DNA from 2 places in the Streptomyces sp. NPDC030820 genome. Region 2 is predicted to be linked to the other one. Evidence: predicted binding sites of a transcription regulator. Region 2 holds the regulator's gene; the other holds the start of a gene.
What was found. The regulator HrcA, encoded in region 2, represses chaperone genes, less so after heat shock. The targets are predictions, from matches to a motif close to TTNGCACTCNGNNNNNCNGAGTGCNAA.

Region 1 (10,682 bases), on a different contig from region 2:
GATGGCCGGCACGAACCTGCTCACCGACCCGGCCAGGCTGTACCGGGTCGCCGACGCGGTGACCGCGAGCCTCACCACGGACACCGGCCTGGACTCCCTGGGCGAGCTGACGCGGCTCGGCCAGAGCCTGAAGGGCCTCACGGCCGACCACGTCAGGACGGTGATGATGCCGGTGGTCGCCGCCCCCTCCGACCACAACCGGGTGATCGCGAACGAGCCGGCGGCAAGCAGGCTGTGGGCGTCCCTGCGCTGAGCCGGTACGGCCCTGACGACGAGCGGGAAGGTCCCTCGGAAAAATCTTCGGTGAGTGTGTCGATCCGGGTGTCTGCCGTTCGACGCATGGGTGAGCGGCGGGGAGAGGCCCCGCCGCCCGACCGGAGGAGCCACCATGCCCCGCTATCTGTCGCTCGTGCGTATCGACGAGTCCTCCGCCCCCGCCGAGGGCCCCAGCCCCGAACTCATGCAGCGGATGGGCGAGCTGATCGAGGAGGTCACCAAGGCCGGCGTCATGCTCGACACCGCCGGGCTCACCCCGTCCGCCCAGGGCACCCGGGTGCGCTGGGAGGGCGGCAAGATCTCCGTCACCGACGGGCCGTTCACCGAGACCAAGGAGGCCATCGGCGGCTACGCGATCATGCAGTGCAAGGACAAGGCCGAGGCCCTGGAGTGGGCCAAGCGGTTCCTGCAGGTGCACGAGGACTTCTGGACCGTGACCTGTGAGGTGCGGGAGATCGCCGAGGGCTGAGTGCCTGGCGCCGTGTCCTACGGCGGTGTTGCATGGTGGGCTGTGGAACCACAGCCCACCCCGGCACAGCCCGGCACCGCCCATGCCATCGAGACCGTCTTCCGCCTGGAGTCGCCCCGGGTCATCGCCGGTGTCGCCCGGATCGTCCGGGACGTCGGCATCGCCGAGGAACTGGCGCAGGACGCGCTGGTCGCCGCCCTGGAGCAGTGGCCCCGCGACGGCGTGCCCGACAACCCCGGCGCCTGGCTCATGGCGACCGCCCGGCACCGCGCGGTCGATCTGATCCGGCGCCGCGAGACCTACGCCCGCAAGCTCGCCGAGATCGGCCACGACCTCCGGACGACCCCGCCGGCTTACGACGAGCCCGCCGACCCGGACGACATCGACGACGACCTGCTCCGGCTCGTCTTCACCGCCTGCCACCCGGTGCTGTCGCCCGAGGCCCGCATCGCGCTCACCCTGCGCCTGCTCGGCGGCCTGAGCACGGCCGAGATCGCCCGCGCCTACCTCGTGCCGGAGCCGACGATCGCCCAGCGCATCGTGCGCGCCAAGCGCACCCTGGCGAAGAAGAACGTCGCCTTCGAGGTGCCCTACGGCCCCGACCGCGAGGCCCGCCTCGGCTCCGTCCTGGACGTCATCTACCTGATCTTCAACGAGGGGTACGCGGCCACCGCCGGTGACGACCTGCTCCGCCCCGGCCTGTGCGAGGACGCGCTGCGCCTGGCCCGCGTGCTGTCCGCGCTCATGCCCAAGGAGCCGGAGGTGCACGGGCTGACCGCGCTGCTGGAGTTCCAGGCGTCCCGCACGGCCGCCCGTACCGGCCCCGACGGCGCACCCGTCCTCCTCAAGGACCAGAACCGCCGGCGCTGGAACCGCATGCTCATCGCCCGCGGCATCCGCGCCCTGGACCGGGCCGGCGCCACCGCGACCGGCGCCCCGGGCCCGTACGCCCTCCAGGCGGCCATCGCCGCCTGCCACGCGCACGCCTACCACTACGCGGAGACCGACTGGCGGGCCATCGCCACCCTGTACGGCCTGCTGGCCGCCCGCGCCCCGTCCCCGGTCGTCGAGCTGAACCGCGCGGTCGCCGTGTCGATGGCCGACGGCCCGGCCGAGGGCCTGAAACTGGTGGACGCCCTGACCGCCGAACCCGCCCTGCGCGACTACCACCTGCTGCCCAGCGTCCGCGGCGACCTGCTGGCCCGCCTCGGTCGTACGGCGGAGGCCCGGACGGAGTTCGAGCGGGCCGTGTCCCTCACGCGCAACGAACGCGAGCGGCAGCTGTTGCTCGCGAAAGCGCATTCCCTTCCTGATCACTGAGGGTTTACAGTTACGCGGCTGCCACGCAACCTGCGTGTCACCTTCCGCAGGCGGGCAGCATCATCCACTACCTGTGGGGGGTACACCCTTTGTCGTATCTCAGTTCCTCCGCGCGGCGCAGAGTCGTCGCGCTCTCCGTCGCCACGGCGCTGGCCGCCGGCACCGCCGTGGCGCTGGCCCCGGGCGCGTCGGCCGGTGCCTCCGGCTGGACCGCGACCGACGGCATCCTGACCGCCGACATGGACGGCACCGTCTCGCAGCTGTACGAGGACGGCACCGCGCCCGTGGTCCGGGTGAAGAACGCCATGAAGCCCGCCTGGTCGCCCGACGGCAGCCGCATGGCCTACGTCAACCAGTCGACCGGCCGCGTCAACGTCGTCGGCCACGACTTCACCGGGCCGGTGGAGCTGCCGGTCAACACCACCAACTCGATCCTCGCCGACGACCCGACCTTCTGGTGGGGTGGCAGCGAGGTCGTCTTCACGCTCAGCGGGCGGCTGCGGGTCGCCCCGTCCGACGGCAGCCGCACCCAGCAGCACCTGTTCGCCAGCGCGCAGGAGGGCTGCGACAGCCAGCCCAGCGGCGCCCTCGACGGCAAGCTGGCGTTCATCCGCTCGGGCAGCACGTGCAGCGGCGACACCCGCTTCGGCGCCGTGTGGCTGTACGACGGCACGACCGGCGGCCTCAAGCAGCTGGTCACCGGAAAGGCGAACGCCCCGGCCATCTCCCCGGACGGCACCAAGGTCGCCTACACCGTCGGCGGCAAGCTGTACACGGTGAACGTGGCCGACGGCACGGTCACCGCGCTGCTGCCCGACGAGACCGGCACCATCGCCAAGCCCGCCTGGTCGCCCGACGGCACCCGGCTGGCGTACGAGCTGACGACGACCTCGGGCTCGCTGCAGGACCAGGTCCTGGACCTGGCCTCGAACACCACCAAGGTCCTCTACGACTCGCCGACCACCGCCAAGTGGGACCTCGCCTGGCAGCCCCTGCGCAAGAACGCCGTCGGCCGGGTCTGGGGCGCCGATGTCTACGGCACCAACATCGCCGCCTCCCGCTGGACCTGGAACACCCTCGGCCAGAGCGAGCCGGGCCTGATGAACGCCTCCTCCGCCGTCCTGGTCTCCAAGGACAGCCAGGCGTACGCGCTGACCGCGCCCGCCCTCGCGGGCAAGAAGCACGGCCCGGTCCTCATGACCTCCGGCAGCGCGCTGGACTCGTCGGTGCAGACCGAGCTCAAGCGGATCCTCAAGCCGGGTGCGAGCGTCTATCTGATCGGCGGCACGTCGATCCTGAGCAGCACCGTCGCCTCCAAGGTCAGCTCGCTCGGCTTCACCCCGAAGCGGCTGGCGGGCACCTCCCGCTACTCGACGTCGGTCGCGGTCGCCAAGTCGGTCACCAGTACCCCGGACTACGTCTTCATCGCCACCGGCACCGACTACCACTCGGCGCTCGCCGCCGCGTCGGCCGCCGGCGCGGACGGCACGAGCAGCAAGGCGGTCGTCGTGCTCAACGACGGCAACTCGCTGACCTCGTCCGTGAAGTCGTACCTCGACGGTCTGGACCCGCGGAACACCTACATGATCCCGGTCGGTGCCTCGGCGAAGTACGCGCTCACGCACACGTACTTCTCCAACTGGCCGTCGACGTACACCTACTACCCGGTCACGGCGAGCACCAACGAGGGCACCGCCGCCGCCCTCGCCCGCTTCTGGTGGGCCGGCCCGAGCAATGTGGCCCTCGCCTCCACCGACAGCTGGCGCGGTGGCACCACGGCCGCCTCGGCGATGAACGTCTTCGGCCCGCTGCTGTGGACGTCCGTGGACTCGCTGTCCGCCGACACCAAGTCCTACCTGGTCAAGGGCGCCGCGAACATCAACGGCGTGGCGGCCTTCGGCGGCACCGGCTCGGTGTCCACCGCGGCGCTGAACTCCGCGGGCACCGCGGTCAGCGCGAGCAGCAGCCAGTGGACGTACACGCCGTACTACAACGGCCTGGAGCCGGCGACGAGTTCGCCGGCCACCCCGCAGCGGGCGACCACGGTCTCGCCCGACCTCGGCGCGCTGCGCACTACGGCAGCGCAGTAGCCGCGGGCGGTGTCGCGGGGGCCCCGATCAGCATGGTCGGCGCCCCCGCGACCCGGGTGAGGAACACGGTCGCCGCGTTCGGCCCCTGCGGCTTGACCTTCCTGCGCAGTTCCTCCGGCTCTACGGCCGACCCGCGCTTCTTCACGGTCAGCGTGCCGACCTCGCGCTCGCGCAGCAGGGCCTTCAACTTCTTGACGTTGAACGGGAGCTGGTCGGTGATCTCGTAGGCGCAGGCGTACGCCGTGGGGCGCAGTTCGTCGGCGGTGACATAGGCGATGGTGGGGTCGATCAGCCCGCCGTCCAGGTGCTCGGCCACCTCGGCGACCAGATGGGCGCGGATGACGGCGCCGTCGGGCTCGTACAGATAGCGCCCCACCGGCCGGACCGCCGGGTCGGGCAGCCCCTTGCCGAGGAGGGTGCGCGGGCCGGGCAGCAGGGTGGCGCGCACCGCGCCCGGCTCGGTGCCGAACCACACCACCGCCTCCTTGACGTCCCCGCCGTCCGAGATCCACTCGGCCTCGGCATCGGTGGGCACCGCCTCGTGCGGAATGCCGGGCGCCACCTTCAGCGCCGCGCGGGGTGCCGTGCGGGCGGCCTCGATCGCCCAGGAGAGGGGCGGGGAGTAGACCTCCGGGTCGAAGATCCTGCCGCGCCCGCCCCGCCTGGCGGGGTCCACGAACACGGCGTCGTAGCCGCCCGTGTCCACCTCGGTGACGTCCGCCTCGCGGACCTCGATCAGCTCGCCCAGCCCCAGCGCCTCGGCGTTCGCCCGCGCCACGGCGGCGGTCACCGGATCCCGGTCCACGGCGAGCACCCGGATCCCCGCCCGGGCGAACGCGATCGCGTCCCCGCCGATCCCGCAGCACAGGTCGGCGACCGAGGTCACGCCCAGCTTCGTGAACCGCTCGGCCCGGTAGGCGGCGACGCCGGCCCGGGTCGACTGCTCGACCCCGTTCGGCGTGAAGAACATCCGCCCCGCGTCCGCCGCCCCGAACTTCGCCGCCGCCCGCTGCCGCAGCCGGGCCTGGCCGAGCGCGGCCGACACCAGCTCGGCGGGGTGGTCGCGGCGCAGCCGGGTGGCGACGGCGAGTTCGTCGGCCGACGCGGTGTCGCGGACCTCGTCGAGGAGGGCACGGCCTTCGGGGGTGAGGAGAAGAGCGAGGTCGTTCACCGGGTCATTGTGGGCCAGGCGGTGGATCGTGCGCCTCCGGCGGCGGTGTCGGCCCGGGCTCCGGATGCCGGCCTGGAAGGATCCGACACCATGGGAGCCGTCGTACAAAACGATAAGAATCAGGCCTGTCGTGGACGTCTGGTCCTCGGCTGCGCAGCCGCCGCGCTGGCCTGTTCCGCCGTTCTGTCCAGCTGCGCCGGGCCCGAGACGACCCGCTCCCCGTCCAGCCAGGCCGGCCCCGACGCGGCCCGCCCCGCGTCCGGCCGGGGCGGCCCCGCACAGGCCCTGAGCCCCCAGGCCCGCCAGGCGGCCGAACACGCCCGCCTGGTCGCGGCGGCCAGACGCTGGGGGCTGGCGGAGGCCCCGCTGACGCCACCACCGCCACCCGGGACGAAACCGGAGATCACCGCGCGGGCCGGCTTCGAGGTGAGCCACCAGGAGGACTGGGACCTGCCCCCGGTCTTCACCACGATCCCCACCGAGCAGAAGATCGTCTTCCTCACCATCGACGACGGCTCCGAGAAGGACCCCGGATTCCTGCGGATGATGGAGGACCTGAAGATCCCGTACACCGCCTTCCTCAGCGACTACCTGGTCAAGGACGACTACGGCTACTTCCGCAGGATGCAGTCCTACGGGCACACCCTCGACAACCACACCCTGCACCACCCCTATCTGCCAGGTCTGTCCTACGAGGACCAGAAGGCCGAGATCTGCGGCATGCAGGACATCATGGAGAAGCAGTTCGGCAGGCGCCCGACGGTCTTCCGGCCCCCTTACGGCAACTACGACCAGGACACCCTGCGCGCCGCCAAGGCCTGCGGCATCAAGTACGCCCCGATCTGGAACGAGGAGGTCTACGTCGACCACTGGGAGTACCGCGAGGACGACCAGAAGATGCGCCGCGGCGACATCGTCCTCACCCACTTCCGCGGCCGCTCCGACTGGAACGGCACGATGGTCGACGACATGCGCCGCTTCCTGAACAAGGTCACCCGCGAGGGCTACGCCGTGGCTCGCCTGGAGGACTACCTGTGAGGCCGGGGGCGGGGTACCGGAGAGCCGGCTCCCGGCGGCGCCGCCCGGGCCGGTACTCCGTCGCGCTCCTCGCCACGGCCCTGCTCCTCACCGGCTGCGCCCAGTCCGTCGACCCCATCGAACGCCTCGGCAAGAAGGCCGCCGAAGGAGTGCGCCCGCGCGGGCCGGGCCCCGACCAGACCTACCGCCGCTGGGGCCTGACGGAGCCCCTCGCCCGCCCACCGAGGCCCGCCGCCCGCCCCCTCGTCCTCACCCCGCAGGCCGGGGGCGGTGCCCTGCCCGGCGTCGTGGACCACGTCCCCACCCGCGACCGGGTCGTGTTCCTCACCTACGACGACGGCGCCGAGAAGGACCCCCGCTTCGTCGACATGGTCCGCGAACTCCGGCTGCCGGTCAGCATGTTCCTCACCGACAGCATCGCCGGCCCCGCCTACGGCCACTTCGCCCGTCTGCACCGGCTCGGCGCCGGCATCCAGAACCACACCCTCGACCATCGTGCGCTCGCCGGACTGCCGTACGCCGGACAGCGCGCCGAGATCTGCGGCCAGCAGGACCGGCTCAGGGCCCGCCTCGGCCTCACCCCCCGCCTCTTCCGCCCGCCGTACGGCTCGTACGACACCGCCACCCTGCGCGCGGCGGCCGGCTGCGGCATCTCCACGGTCGTCCTCTGGCGCGCCGCGATGACCCCGACCGACCTCGTCTACACCCACGGCGAACACCACCTGCGCCCCGGCGACATCATCCTGGTCGGCCCGGACGAGACGACGGGGCCGAGCCTGCGGGAGCGCACGGCGCGGGTGCTGCGGAGGGTGCAGCAGAGGGGGCTGACGGTGGGACGGTTGGAGGACTACCTGTAGCCCCCAGGACGGCGGCGCGACACCGGCACACCAGTAACCCGGCGCGGACAGGATTCGGCCGACGCGCCGCACGGCATTGGCACTCCGCTTGACCGAGTGCTAACCCCGGTCATAGTCTCGGCTCTGGCACTCCGCAGGTGAGAGTGCCAACAAAGCGACGGGCAGGTCCGGCACCCGCGACGACGGATCGACCTGGTCGCCACCTCAGACAGTTAACCCCGTGAGATCTCCGAAGGGGGAGGTCGGATCGTGACGACCGCCAGCTCCAAGGTTGCCATCAAGCCGCTCGAGGACCGCATCGTGGTCCAGCCGCTGGACGCCGAGCAGACCACGGCCTCTGGCCTGGTCATCCCGGACACCGCGAAGGAGAAGCCCCAGGAGGGCGCTGTCCTCGCCGTGGGCCCGGGCCGGTTCGAGAACGGTGAGCGCCTTCCGCTCGACGTCAAGGTCGGCGACGTCGTCCTGTACAGCAAGTACGGCGGCACCGAGGTGAAGTACAACGGCGAGGAGTACCTCGTCCTCTCGGCTCGCGACGTGCTCGCGATCATCGAGAAGTAAGACCACCTCGAAGCAATCCATTGCTTTTGAGCTGCGCCCCTGGCCCCCGCGACCGATAAAGAAGCCGGGCGCCCGGGGCGCAGTTCGTCTTTCACCCACAGATTTCCGAGAGGGCTCCCGCTGTCATGGCGAAGATCCTGAAGTTCGACGAGGACGCCCGTCGCGCCCTCGAGCGCGGCGTCAACAAGCTGGCCGACACGGTGAAGGTGACGATCGGCCCGAAGGGCCGCAACGTCGTCATCGACAAGAAGTTCGGCGCCCCCACCATCACCAACGACGGTGTCACGATCGCCCGCGAGATCGAGATCGAGGACCCGTACGAGAACCTCGGCGCGCAGCTGGTGAAGGAGGTGGCCACCAAGACCAACGACATCGCTGGTGACGGCACCACCACCGCCACCGTGCTGGCCCAGGCGCTGGTGCGCGAGGGTCTGAAGAACGTTGCCGCCGGCGCCTCCCCGGCCGCCCTGAAGAAGGGCATCGACGCGGCCGTCGCCGCCGTCTCCGCGGACCTGCTCGCCTCGGCCCGCCCGATCGACGAGAAGTCCGACATCGCCGCCGTCGCCGCGCTGTCCGCCCAGGACCAGCAGGTCGGCGAGCTCATCGCCGAGGCGATGGACAAGGTCGGCAAGGACGGTGTCATCACCGTCGAGGAGTCCAACACCTTCGGTCTGGAGCTGGACTTCACCGAGGGCATGGCCTTCGACAAGGGCTACCTGTCGCCGTACTTCGTGACGGACCAGGAGCGCATGGAGGCCGTCCTCGACGACCCGTACATCCTCATCAACCAGGGCAAGATCAGCTCCATCCAGGACCTGCTGCCGCTGCTGGAGAAGGTCATCCAGGCCGGCGCCTCCAAGCCGCTGCTGATCATCGCCGAGGACGTCGAGGGCGAGGCCCTGTCGACCCTGGTCGTCAACAAGATCCGCGGCACCTTCAACGCCGTCGCGGTGAAGGCCCCCGGCTTCGGCGACCGCCGCAAGGCGATGCTGCAGGACATGGCGATCCTCACCGGCGCCACCGTCATCTCCGAGGAGGTCGGCCTCAAGCTCGACCAGGTCGGCCTGGACGTGCTGGGCTCCGCCCGCCGCGTGACGGTCACCAAGGACGACACCACGATCGTCGACGGCGCCGGCAAGTCCGAGGACGTCCACGGCCGCGTCGCGCAGATCAAGGCCGAGATCGAGAACACCGACTCCGACTGGGACCGCGAGAAGCTCCAGGAGCGCCTCGCGAAGCTGGCCGGCGGCGTGTGCGTGATCAAGGTCGGCGCCGCCACCGAGGTGGAGCTGAAGGAGAAGAAGCACCGTCTGGAGGACGCCATCTCCGCGACCCGCGCCGCGGTCGAGGAGGGCATCGTCTCCGGTGGTGGCTCCGCCCTGGTCCACGCCGCCAAGGTCCTCGAGGGCAACCTCGACAAGGCCGGCGACGAGGCCACCGGTGTCGCGGTCGTCCGCAACGCCGTGGTCGAGCCGCTGCGCTGGATCGGCGAGAACGCCGGCCAGGAGGGCTACGTCATCGTCTCCAAGGTCAAGGACCTGGAGAAGGGGCAGGGCTACAACGCCGCCACCGGCGAGTACGGCGACCTGATCAAGGCCGGCGTCATCGACCCGGTCAAGGTCACCCGCTCCGCCCTGGAGAACGCCGCCTCCATCGCCTCCCTGCTGCTCACGACCGAGACCCTGGTCGTCGAGAAGAAGGAAGAGGAAGAGCCGGCCGCCGCGGGCCACGGCCACGGCCACGCCCACTGAGCGCTGCGCTGAGCTGAGCCGAAGGTGCCCAGTTCCCTACGGGGGACTGGGCACCGTGCGTTGTGGCGGCCGCGCGGGTTCGCGCCTGCCCCGCCGGATCCATTTCCGGGTCAAGGTCCGGCGGGTGGCCGGTCACACGGTTCGCTGCGCCGGTCAAAGGGTTCTGACGAACCGTACGGGCTCTGTGAGAGCCGCTCGGGCTCCCTCCTCGTCCGCCAGGCGGGCCGCGAGCGTGGCCTGCGCGAGCCGCTGGGGCAGGGCCTCCGCGAACTTCAGGCCGCGGACCGCACGGGTGTCCACCTCGGGGAGGGTCAGGCCCGGCTCGGTGTCGGCGACGGCCGTCCGCCAGGACGCGGGGGTCGCGTCGTCGCGCAGGCGGACGAAGCGGTCGTCGACGAAGCGGTGGCGCAGGACGACGGACGGCAGCGATGCGGCCAGCGTGGCGTTCGCCCGGTGTCCGGCCCACGTCCACCAGCGCACGTCGTCGTCCCCGCGGCGGGTGATGACGGTCCCGGCCGGGTGCACCACGTCCAGGTGTGTCTCCCGGGCCTCGGCGAGTTTCGCCTCGCCCCGGCGGGTGAGCCGCACCGGGGGATCGGTGCCGAGCAGGATCTCGCGGGCAGCGCGGGTCAGCGTGAAGGAGCGGACGCGGTCCGGCCCGAAGCCGCTCCACTTGGCGCGCCCGCCCTCGTCCACGGGCTCCACGAAGCACCGTCGGCGTCGCCAGTCGATGTAGGTCACCAGCCAACTGCGCCCGGCCAGAAGCAGCTTGCGCGGTCCGTCGACCTCCTCGGTGAGCAGGTCGGGATCGGTACGGCCGATCTCCGTTCGACCGCTGAGCACGGTGAACTCGGGCGGCGCGGTGAACGACGCCGTCAGGTTCATGAAATGCCGGTGGCCGAAACGCCGTTCGGCCTCGGGGCCGATGAAGAGCGTGCCGCCGTCACGTTCCAGGTACCCCTGTTCGACGAGGTGCCGTACGACGGGTTCGGCGCCGCCTCCGAACGGTCCGAGGCCGCCCCACCACTCCTTCCAGAGGTTCTCGCCGACCCGGCGCTCCTGCAGACAGAGGGCGAGGAGTTGTTGCGCCACCAGGTGCCGCGGCTCCGGTGGGGCGGTCACCGGCTCCACCCAGCCACGCGACCAGGCGAG
Region 2 (10,682 bases):
TGGGCGACCGGCATCCCTCCCGCGCCCCCCGCGACCCGCTCGGTGGCGAGGCACCCTACGACACCCCCGAGTACGGGCGCGGCCTGCGCCTGGTCACCACGCTCGCCGAGTCCTGGGGCGTCACCTACCGCGCCGGCGCCAAGACCGTCTGGGCGCGGCTGCCCCCGGGCGGCGTCGAGGACCCGGACGCCCCCGCCCCGGACGCACCACTGGAGGTCGCCGAGGACCTCTCCCCGCAGCCGCACCGCGCCCAAGGCGACCGCGACTGGCTCGGCCGGGGCGCGCTGTCGTTCCTCGCCGAGGCATCCGACCTGCTCGCCGGACAGCTCGACGAGAACCTGGTCACCGCCCTCACCGGCCAGCTCATCGTGCCCCGGCTCGCCGACTGGTGCGCGGTGTGGCTGGAGGACGAGGCGACCGTGCGCGGTGGCGCCGCCGGCGGTCCCGACCGGGTCTGGCACGCCAGCGAGAACCGCATCGAGGAGCTGCGGTGCGCCCTGGAGAAGGAGCCGCCCTGCCTGGGCGAGGGGCTGCGCTCGGGGCCCGAGCCGTACCCGTGGCCCGGCCATGCGTTCGGCCCGCGGGGCGCCGACGGCACGGCGCTGGCGTACCGGCTGATCGCGGGCGGCCGGCCGCTCGGCACGCTGGTCATCGGCCGGTCCGGGCTCGCGCGCTTCCCCGACGAGGTCACCGGGCTCGTGGAGGACCTCGGCCGCCGCGTCGCCCTCGCGATCGGCGCCGCCCGCCAGTACGCCCGCCAGGCCACCATCAGCGCCGTCCTGCAGCGCGGCCTGCTGCCCGGCGCGGTCGCCGAGATCCCCGGCGTGAGCAGCGCGCTCGTCCACGAGCCCTGCGACAAGGGCGGGCCCAGCGGCGACTTCTACGACCTGTTCCCGGCCGGCGACGGCCGCTGGTGCTTCGCCGTCGGAGACGTCCAGGGCAAGGGGCCCGAGGCGGCGGTCGTGATCGGCCTCGCCCGCCCCTGGCTGCGCCTCCTCGCCCGCGAGGGCTACCGCGTCGCCGACGTCCTCGACCGCCTCAACCAGCTCCTCCTGGACGACGCCACCGAGGCCGCCGACGCCGCCGCCCGCGCCCTCGTCGCCGCCGGCGGCCGGCCGGTGGCCACCGGGGACGGCCCGCAGACCCGCTTCCTGTCCCTGCTCTACGGCGAGCTGACCCCGTACGACGGCGGGGTCCGCTGCACCCTCGCCTCCGCCGGCCACCCGCTCCCGCTCGTCCTGAGTCCCGACGGCACCGTGCGCACCGCCGCCGGACCGCAGACCCTGCTCGGCGTGGTCGAGGACGAGACGTACACCAGCGAGACTGTCGATCTCCGGCCCGGCGACAGCCTGCTGTGCGTCACCGACGGGGTGACCGAGCGGCGCTCCGGCTCCCGCCAGTTCGACGACGGCGACGGCCTCGCCCGCGCCCTGTCCGGCTGCGCCGGGCTCAACGCCGAACTGATCGCGGAAAGGATCCGCCGCCTCGTGGACGACTTCGGCGGGGGCCCGCTCGAGGACGACCTGGCCCTGCTGGTGCTCCAGGCGGAGTGACCGCCGTCGTACGGGACAATGGAGTACATGCCTTCCGCACTCCCCGACGGCGAGCCCGTCCCCGCCGACGGCGCGCTGCCCGCGCACGCGCTCGCCGGAGCCGCCGAGCGGCCCCTCGGGTTCTATCTGCACGTCCCGTACTGCGCGACCCGCTGCGGCTACTGCGACTTCAACACCTACACCGCCACCGAGCTGCGCGGGACGGGTGGCGTGCTGGCGTCCCGCGACAACTACGCGGACACGCTGACGGACGAGATCCGGCTCGCCCGGAAGGTGCTCGGCGACGACCCGCGCCAGGTCCGCACGGTGTTCGTCGGCGGCGGTACACCCACGCTGCTGGCCGCGGACGACCTCGTACGGATGCTGGGGGCGATCCGCGACGAGTTCGGCCTGGCACCGGACGCGGAGATCACGACGGAGGCGAACCCGGAGTCGGTCGACCCCGCGTACCTCGCCACCCTCCGGGAGGGCGGCTTCAACCGGATCTCCTTCGGCATGCAGAGCGCGAGGCAGCATGTGCTGCGCGTGCTCGACCGCACCCACACGCCGGGCCGGCCCGAGGCGTGCGTGGCGGAGGCTCGGGCGGCGGGCTTCGAGCACGTCAACCTCGACCTGATCTACGGCACCCCCGGCGAGAGCGACGACGACTGGCGGGCCTCGCTGGACGCGGCGATCGGGGCGGGACCGGACCACATCAGCGCGTACGCGCTCATCGTGGAGGAGGGCACCCAGCTCGCCCGTCGTATCCGCCGCGGCGAGGTCCCGATGACCGACGACGACGTGCACGCGGACCGCTACCTGATCGCGGAGGAGACCCTGAGCAAGGCGGGATTCGACTGGTACGAGGTCTCCAACTGGGCCACCTCGGAGGCGGGCCGGTGCCTGCACAACGAGCTGTACTGGCGCGGCGCCGACTGGTGGGGCGCGGGGCCTGGGGCGCACTCGCACGTGGGCGGGGTGCGCTGGTGGAACGTCAAGCATCCGGGGGCGTACGCGGCGGCCCTGGCCTCCGGCCGCTCCCCGGGGGCGGGGCGGGAGCTGCTGTCCGACGAGGACCGGCGGGTCGAGCGCATCCTGCTGGAGCTGCGGCTGCGGGAAGGGGTGCCGCTGTCCTTGCTGAAGGAGGAGGGGCTTGCGGCTTCCCGGCGGGCGCTGGGGGAGGGGCTCCTCCAGGAAGGGCCGTACGAGGAGGGGCGGGCCGTGCTGACGCTGCGGGGGCGGTTGCTGGCGGATGCGGTGGTGCGGGATCTGGTGGACTGATCACTCCCGCGAGTGAATCCCTCCGGAACGCCGGTTCGGTCCCTAACCTGGTTCGTAGGCTGCCGCCAAAAGGACGCGGCGGATGTGGAGGGCCACGGAGATGACCGCTGTGGACGAGCGTGGGATGACCAAGTTCTTCGAGGAGTTCGAGCCTCCGGAGGGCGTCAGGGTCGAGCTTCTCCGGGGGGTAATCGTGATGATGGCCAGCCCTGATCTGGTCCACAACATGATCGTGGAAGACGTGCTTGACCAAATCCCGCGCAAGCGGTGGGCTCGGCTTCAGACCCAGGACGTCGACGTCCTTGACGAGGCCAGCGAGCCGGTGCCGGACTTGGTGGTAATGGAGCGCGACGCAATGCCGCGTTCAGGGCGCCTGTTGCCGTCTGGGCTGATCACGATGGTCGTCGAGGTCGTCTCCAAGTCCAGCGTCCACCAGGACTACGTGGTCAAGCGCTCGATCTACGCTGCGGGAAAGATCCCCGCCTACCTCATCCTCGACCCGGTCATGGCGCACTGCGTCCTGTTGACAAAGCCTTCGGGCCAGGGTGAGGACGCTGACTACCGCAGCCAGGAGATCATCAAGTTCGGTGATCCAGTCCCGTTGGAGGATCTGGGACTCGAACTGGACACCACCGAGTTCGGAACGTTCCCCAACGTCAGGCCCCACCGCTACCCGTGACGAAGTCGATCAGCTCCTCCACCCGCCCCAGCAACTCCGGCTCCAGGTCCTTGTAGGACCCCACCCGCTTCAGGATCGCCTGCCACACCGCCCCGGTGTTCTCCGACGGCCAGCCCAGCGCCCGGCACACCCCCGTCTTCCAGTCCTGCCCCTTCGGCACTGCCGGCCAGGCCTCGATCCCCAGCGCGGCCGGCTTCACCGCCTGCCAGATGTCGATGTACGGGTGGCCCACCACCAGCGCGTGTTCGCTGGTCACCGACTCCGCGATCCGCCACTCCTTCGTGCCCGGCACCAGGTGGTCCACCAGGACGCCCAGCCGCGCGTCCGGGCCCGGTGCGAAGGAGGCGACGATCGAGGGCAGGTCGTCGACGCCCTCCAGGTACTCCACCACCACACCCTCGATGCGCAGGTCGTCGCCCCACACCTTCTCGACCAGCTCGGCGTCGTGCCGGCCCTCGACGTAGATACGGCCGGCGCGGGCCACGCGGGCGCGGGCACCGGGGACGGCGACCGAGCCGGAGGCGGTGCGGGTGGGTCGTACCGGAGCCGAGGACGACGACGGGCGTACCAGCGTCACCACCCGCCCCTCCAGCAGAAAGCCCCGCGGCTCCAGCGGGAACACCCGGTGCTTGCCGAAGCGGTCCTCCAGCGTCACCGTGCCCGCCTCGCAGCGGATCACCGCCCCGCAGAACCCGGTGCCGGGCTCCTCCACCACCAGGCCCGGCTCCGCCGGTACCTCAGGCACCGGCTGCTGCTTCTTCCACGGCGGGGTCAGGTCGGCGGAGTACTGGCGCATTCGAGTGACGATAGGAGAAGCCGTACGGCCGCGCTCACGACACGCCGAAGCGGGCCGCCAGCTCGTCGCGTTGCCGTCGTACGAACGCCGCGTCCACCACCGCTCCGTGACCGGGCACGTACAGCGCGTCCTCGCCGCCCAGGGACAGCAGCCGGTCCAGGGCGTCCGGCCAGCGGGACGGGATCGCGTCCGGGCCCGCCTGGGGCTCGCCGGACTCCTCGACCAGGTCGCCGCAGAAGACCACCTCGGGATCTCCCGGGACCAGCACCGCCAGATCATGCGCGGTATGCCCCGGACCCACGTTCGCCAGCAGGACCTGCCGGCCGCCCCCGAGGTCAAGCGTCCACTCGCCGGAGACCAGGTGGCCGGGCGGCGCCAGCGCGTCCACCGCCTCGTCCGCGTCCGCCACCGCGAGTCCGTTGCGCACGGCGTCCATGCGCAGCTCGTCGCGTTCGCGGGCGAACACCGCGTCGACGCCCACCGCCCCGTACACCTCCGCCCCCGCGAAGGCCGCCGCTCCGAAGACATGGTCGAAGTGGGGATGGGTCAGCGCGAGATGGGTCACACGGCCGCCGGCCAGCTCCTCGGCCCGGGCCCGCAGTCGGGCGCCCTCAGCCAGGCTGGAGCCGGCGTCCACCATCAACGCCGTACCCTCCCCGAGGACCAGCCCCGCCGTGCAGTCCCAGCCGGGCAGCCGGCACCGGCCGACCCCCGCGGCCAGCCGCTCCCACCCCAGCTCTTCCCAAGTCACCGTCATACCGCGACGCTAGCTCCACGAGCCGCCGGGACCGCACCGACCTTGCCCCGGGTGTACCCGACAGCCGTACACTGGGCCCGGGAACGCTGGCACTCACATGCGAAGAGTGCCAGGCGGACGAACCGCAGGACCGAGTGGAACCGAGGAGACGACGTGCTGGAGGTGCGCGCTGATGCTGAGTGAACGCAGGCTTCAGGTACTGCGCGCCATCGTCCAGGACTACGTCGGCACCGAGGAGCCGGTCGGGTCGAAGGCCCTGACCGAGCGGCACAACCTCGGCGTGTCCCCGGCGACGGTCCGCAACGACATGGCGGCCCTGGAGGACGAGGGGTACATCGCCCAGCCGCACACCAGCGCCGGGCGCATCCCCACGGACAAGGGCTATCGGCTGTTCGTCGACAAGCTCGCCGGGGTGAAGCCCATGACCGCGCCCGAGCGGCGCGCCATCCAGAACTTCCTGGAGGGCGCCGTCGACCTCGACGACGTGGTGGCGCGGACCGTGCGGCTGCTCGCGCAGCTCACCCGGCAGGTCGCCGTCGTGCAGTACCCGTCCCTGACCCGGTCCACCGTGCGGCACGTGGAGCTGCTCTCGCTCGCACCCGCGCGCGTGATGCTCGTGCTGATCACGGACACCGGCCGGGTCGAGCAGCGGATGGTCGACTGCCCGGCGCCCTTCGGTGAGATTTCCCTCGCCGACCTGCGCGCACGGCTGAACAGCCGGGTCGCGGGCCGCCGGTTCTCGGACGTGCCGACGCTGGTCGAGGACCTGCCGGAAGCCTTCGAGCCCGAGGACCGCGGTACGGTCTCGACGGTGCTCTCCACTCTCCTGGAGACACTCGTCGAGGAGAACGAGGAGCGGCTGATGATCGGCGGTACCGCCAATCTCACCCGCTTCGGACATGACTTTCCCCTCACGATCCGGCCCGTCCTGGAGGCCCTGGAGGAGCAGGTGGTGCTCCTCAAGCTCCTCGGCGAGGCGAAGGATCCGGGCGTGACGGTGCGTATCGGGCACGAGAACGCCCACGAGGGACTCAACTCCACCTCAGTGGTGTCGGTCGGCTACGGTTCGGGCGGCGAGGCGGTTGCCAAGCTCGGCGTGGTCGGACCGACCCGCATGGACTATCCGGGAACGATGGGAGCGGTACGCGCAGTGGCACGGTACGTCGGACAGATCCTGGCGGAGTCGTAAGTGGCCACGGACTACTACGCCGTTCTCGGCGTGCGCCGCGACGCGTCGCAGGATGAGATCAAGAAGGCGTTCCGCCGGCTCGCGCGCGAGCTGCACCCGGACGTCAACCCGGACCCGAAGACCCAGGAGCGGTTCAAGGAGATCAACGCCGCTTACGAGGTGCTGTCGGACCCGCAGAAGAAGCAGGTCTACGACCTCGGCGGCGACCCGCTCTCGCAGAGCGGCGCCGCCGGCGCGGGCGGCTTCGGCGCCGGTGGCTTCGGCAACTTCTCCGACATCATGGACGCGTTCTTCGGTACGGCCTCGCAGCGCGGCCCGCGCTCGCGCACCCGGCGCGGCCAGGACGCGATGATCCGGATCGAGGTCGAGCTGGACGAGGCGGCCTTCGGGACGACCAAGGACATCCAGGTCGACACCGCGGTCGTCTGCAACACCTGCAACGGTGAGGGCGCGGCGCCCGGCACGACCGCCCAGACGTGTGACATGTGCCGGGGCCGCGGTGAGGTCTCGCAGGTCACCCGGTCCTTCCTGGGCCAGGTCATGACCTCCCGGCCGTGCCCGCAGTGCCAGGGCTTCGGCACCGTCGTGCCGACCCCGTGCCCGGAGTGCGCCGGCGACGGCCGGGTCCGCTCCCGCCGCACCCTGACGGTGAAGATCCCGGCCGGTGTCGACAACGGCACGCGGATCCAGCTCGCCGGTGAGGGCGAGGTCGGGCCGGGCGGCGGTCCGGCCGGTGACCTGTACGTCGAGATCCACGAGCTGCCGCACTCGACCTTCCAGCGGCGCGGCGACGACCTGCACTGCACGGTGACGATCCCGATGACGGCGGCGGCGCTCGGTACCAAGGTGCCGCTGGAGACGCTGGACGGCATGGAGGAGGTCGACATCCGGCCCGGCACCCAGTCCGGCCAGTCGATCCCGCTGCACAACCGGGGTGTCACACATCTGCGCGGCGGTGGCCGGGGTGACCTGGTCGTGCACGTCGAGGTGCAGACCCCGACCAAGCTGGACCCGGACCAGGAGCGCCTGCTGCGCGAGCTGGCCAAGCTGCGCGGCGAGGAGCGGCCCCAGGGCCAGTTCCAGCCGGGGCAGCAGGGGCTGTTCTCGCGGTTGAAGGATGCGTTCAACGGGCGCTGACGTGCGCTGCGGCGTGGCCGGGGGGCCGGGGGTTGTCCCCCGGGCAGGCACGGTCAGCCGGGGCAGCAGGGGCTGTTCTCGCGGTTGAGGATGCGTTCAACGGGCGCTGAGCCGCCGCCGGCGCAGGGCTGACGGGGTGCTTCGGCGCCCCGCATGCCACCGGTCTATGCCATTGCCCGCCTGGATTCGGACTTGTTCGAAGGACGTGACAACATGCGGTCATGTCCTCCGCGCTGACCGATCTCTTCCCCCACCCGATCGTGCAGGCCCCCATGGCGGGCGGTGTCTCCGTCCCGCAGCTCGCCGCCGCCGTCTCCGAGGCCGGTGGCCTCGGGTTCCTCGCCGCCGGGTACAAGACCGCCGATGGCATGTACCAGGAGATCAAGCAGCTGCGGAGCCTGACGAGCCGCCCCTTCGGCGTGAACGTGTTCATGCCCCAGTCCGAGTACCCCGGTGCAAGCACCGGCTCCACTGGAGCGGCTGACGCCGCGCCCCCTTCTGGCGCCGTCGAGGTCTACGCCCACCAGCTGGCCGGCGAGGCCGCCTGGTACGAGACCGAGCTGGGCGACCCGGACAGCGGCCGGGACGACGGCTACGACGCCAAGCTCGCCGTACTCCTCGACAACCCGGTGCCGGTGGTCTCCTTCCACTTCGGGGTGCCGAGCCGGGAGGTGTTCGACGGCCTGCGCCGCGTCGGCACCTTCACCCTGGTCACCGCCACCACCGCCGAGGAGGCCCGTGCCGTCGAGCGGGCCGGGGCGGACGCGGTGATCGCGCAGGGCGTGGAGGCGGGCGGACACCAGGGCACCCACCGGGACCTCCCCGAGAACGACGGCGCCGGCATCGGGCTGCTGTCGCTGGTCACGCAGATCCGCGAGGCCGTGAGCATCCCGGTCGTCGCCGCCGGCGGCATCATGCGGGGCAGCCAGATCGCCGCCGTCCTCGCGGCCGGCGCGAGCGCGGCCCAGCTGGGCACCGCCTTCCTCGCCACCCCCGAGTCCGGCGCCCAGGCCGTGCACAAGCAGGCGCTGACCAACCCCCTGTTCGCGCACACCGAGTTGACCAGGGCCTTCTCCGGCCGCCCGGGGCGCGCGCTGGTCAACCGCTTCCTGCGCGAGCACGGCCCCTACGCCCCCGCCGCCTACCCGGAGATCCACCACCTCACCTCGCCGCTGCGCAAGGCCGCCGCCAAGGCCGGGGACGCGCAGGGCATGGCGCTGTGGGCGGGGCAGGGGCACCGGCTGGCCCGCGAGCTGCCCGCCGGGGAGCTCGTGGAGGTGCTGGCCGCCGAACTCGACGCCGCCCGGACAGCGTTGTCGGCCAAGGGGGGCCTGCGATGACCGCGCCGGTGTTCGTCGTGGACTCGCTGGAGGGCGTGGGCCCCGGCTCCGTCGTCGACGTCGAGGGCCCCGAGGGGCGGCACGCGGTCTCCGTGCGGCGGCTGCAGCCCGGCGAGAACGTGGTGCTGACGGACGGCAAGGGGCGCGGGGCCGCCGGGGTCGTCGTCAGCGTGTCGGGCAAGGACCACATGGTGGTCGAGCCCTTCGAGTTCCCGGTGGAGCCGGAGCCCAGCCCCCGGATCACCGTGGTCCAGGCCCTCCCGAAGGGCGACCGGGGGGAACTCGCCGTCGAGACGATGACGGAGACCGGGGTCGACGCGATCGTGCCCTGGCAGGCCGCCCGGTGCATCACCCAGTGGAAGGGCGACCGGGGTCAGAAGGCGCTCGCCAAGTGGCGGGCCACCGCGCGCGAGGCCGGCAAGCAGTCCCGTCGGCTGCGCTTCCCGGAGGTCGCGGACGCGGCAACCACCAAGCAGGTTGCCGCACTTCTCGCCGAAGCCGACTTCGCCGCCGTGCTCCACTCCGACTTCGAGCACGCGAGCGAGCGGCTGGCGACCGCCGAACTGCCCACCGAGGGCGAGATCGTGCTGGTCGTCGGCCCCGAAGGGGGCGTCGCGCGGGACGAGTTGGCGCTCTTCCAGGAGGCGGGTGCGAAGGCGTACGTGCTCGGTCCTACGGTGTTGCGTACATCAACCGCCGGCACCGCCGCCGTGGCCCTGCTGCTGGGCCGCACCGGCCGCTGGTCCTGACACCTGGGGGACACCGTGGAACTCGCCCAAGTACGGCTCCTGGTCACCGACTTCGCCGCCTGCTACCGCTTCTACGCCGACGTCCTCGGCCTGAAGCCGCAGTCCGGGGCGACGCAGGGCCCGTACGAGAAGTTCAGCCCGCACGCCGGCTCCGCCGGGATCGCGTTGCAGGACCGGGCGATGATGGCCGAGGTGCTGGAGGAGCTGGGGGACACGGCCACCGGTCACCGTTCGCTGGTGGTGCTGCGCGTGGACGACCTGGACGCCTACTGCGCCGAGATCACCTCCCGCGGCGCCACCCTCCTGCACGGCCCGGCCCCCATGACCGACCGCATGCGGGTCGCCCACCTCAAGGACCCGGAGGGCAACCTGGTCGAACTCCAGGAGTGGCTGCTGCTGCGCGGCTAGGCGCTCCGCTGGTTCGACCGCGATGGGCAGTGCCGGGATGTCCTGTCGGACGGCTGCGGCGCCGTGGGCGGCTGCTCGCGCAGTTCCCCGCGCCCCTTCAGGGCGCGCTGACCGGGACCCCGAACGGGTGAGTGGCCGTATGTGGCCTTCCGTGCCGTGCGTGCCGGTGGCACTCTGCCGTGCATGGGGGCATTGAGGCGGATTCGGTACGGGCGACGCGGGACGCGTGCGGTGGCCGTGGCCGGGCTGGTCGTGGTGGCCGGTGCGGCCCTCGTGGCGTGTCAGCCGGACGACCTCAGCACCGCGTCCGTCGCCTACACCACCGACACCACAGCGACGGCCAGGCTCAAGCACCAGCATGTCGACGTCAGTTGGCTCACCTGCACCGGCAGCTACGGCAACGGCGGCAGGACGGCGCACGGGACGCCCGCGCCGTCCGCGACCACCGTCGTCTCCGTCGACTGCCAGGGTGAGACCAAGGACGGGCGGAAGATCACCGTCACCGGGAAGGTGACCAAGGCCGTCGACGGCGCCTGTGTGCGGGGGGATCTGACCGCCAGGGTCGGGGGCAGACAGGTGTTCCACGTCAGCGGGCTCGGTGACTGTGCCGCCACGCCCGGGCCGACGTACCGGCCGCCCACCTACCGGCCCGGGGGCGGGAAGCCGACCGTGACCGTCACGGTCACCGTCACCCGCACCATCTGGTGCAAGGGCGACCCCACGTGCTGGCCCGTCGAGGGGAAGTGATCCGAACACCGGGTGAGGCACAGCCGTCGCTGCGTACAGTGGCGGGGTGACTCAGGGTGCCGCCTAT

Region 1: the regulator HrcA is predicted to act here: its motif matches at 7,298-7,324, upstream of groES (co-chaperone GroES).

What each region holds. Positions count from the first base shown of each region.
Region 1 covers NZ_JBVIEB010000002.1:158,895-169,576, forward strand. The annotation lists gene ACZ418_RS05405 (LCP family protein) at 1-253, shown strand, start outside; gene ACZ418_RS05410 (YciI family protein) at 389-745, shown strand; gene ACZ418_RS05415 (RNA polymerase sigma factor) at 788-2,065, shown strand; gene ACZ418_RS05420 (cell wall-binding repeat-containing protein) at 2,155-4,155, shown strand; gene ACZ418_RS05425 (THUMP-like domain-containing protein) at 4,139-5,326, opposite strand; gene ACZ418_RS05430 (polysaccharide deacetylase family protein) at 5,417-6,364, shown strand; gene ACZ418_RS05435 (polysaccharide deacetylase family protein) at 6,361-7,221, shown strand; gene groES (co-chaperone GroES) at 7,471-7,779, shown strand; gene groL (chaperonin GroEL) at 7,905-9,530, shown strand; gene ACZ418_RS05450 (DEAD/DEAH box helicase) at 9,684-10,682, opposite strand, start outside.
Region 2 covers NZ_JBVIEB010000001.1:546,937-557,618, forward strand. The annotation lists gene ACZ418_RS02470 (SpoIIE family protein phosphatase) at 1-1,553, shown strand, start outside; gene hemW (radical SAM family heme chaperone HemW) at 1,581-2,813, shown strand; gene ACZ418_RS02480 (Uma2 family endonuclease) at 2,914-3,492, shown strand; gene ACZ418_RS02485 (DUF3097 domain-containing protein) at 3,470-4,288, opposite strand; gene ACZ418_RS02490 (MBL fold metallo-hydrolase) at 4,323-5,045, opposite strand; gene hrcA (heat-inducible transcriptional repressor HrcA) at 5,218-6,234, shown strand; gene dnaJ (molecular chaperone DnaJ) at 6,235-7,371, shown strand; gene ACZ418_RS02505 (nitronate monooxygenase) at 7,593-8,711, shown strand; gene ACZ418_RS02510 (16S rRNA (uracil(1498)-N(3))-methyltransferase) at 8,708-9,460, shown strand; gene ACZ418_RS02515 (VOC family protein) at 9,476-9,868, shown strand; gene ACZ418_RS02520 (hypothetical protein) at 10,052-10,615, shown strand; gene ACZ418_RS02525 (S41 family peptidase) at 10,662-10,682, shown strand, end outside.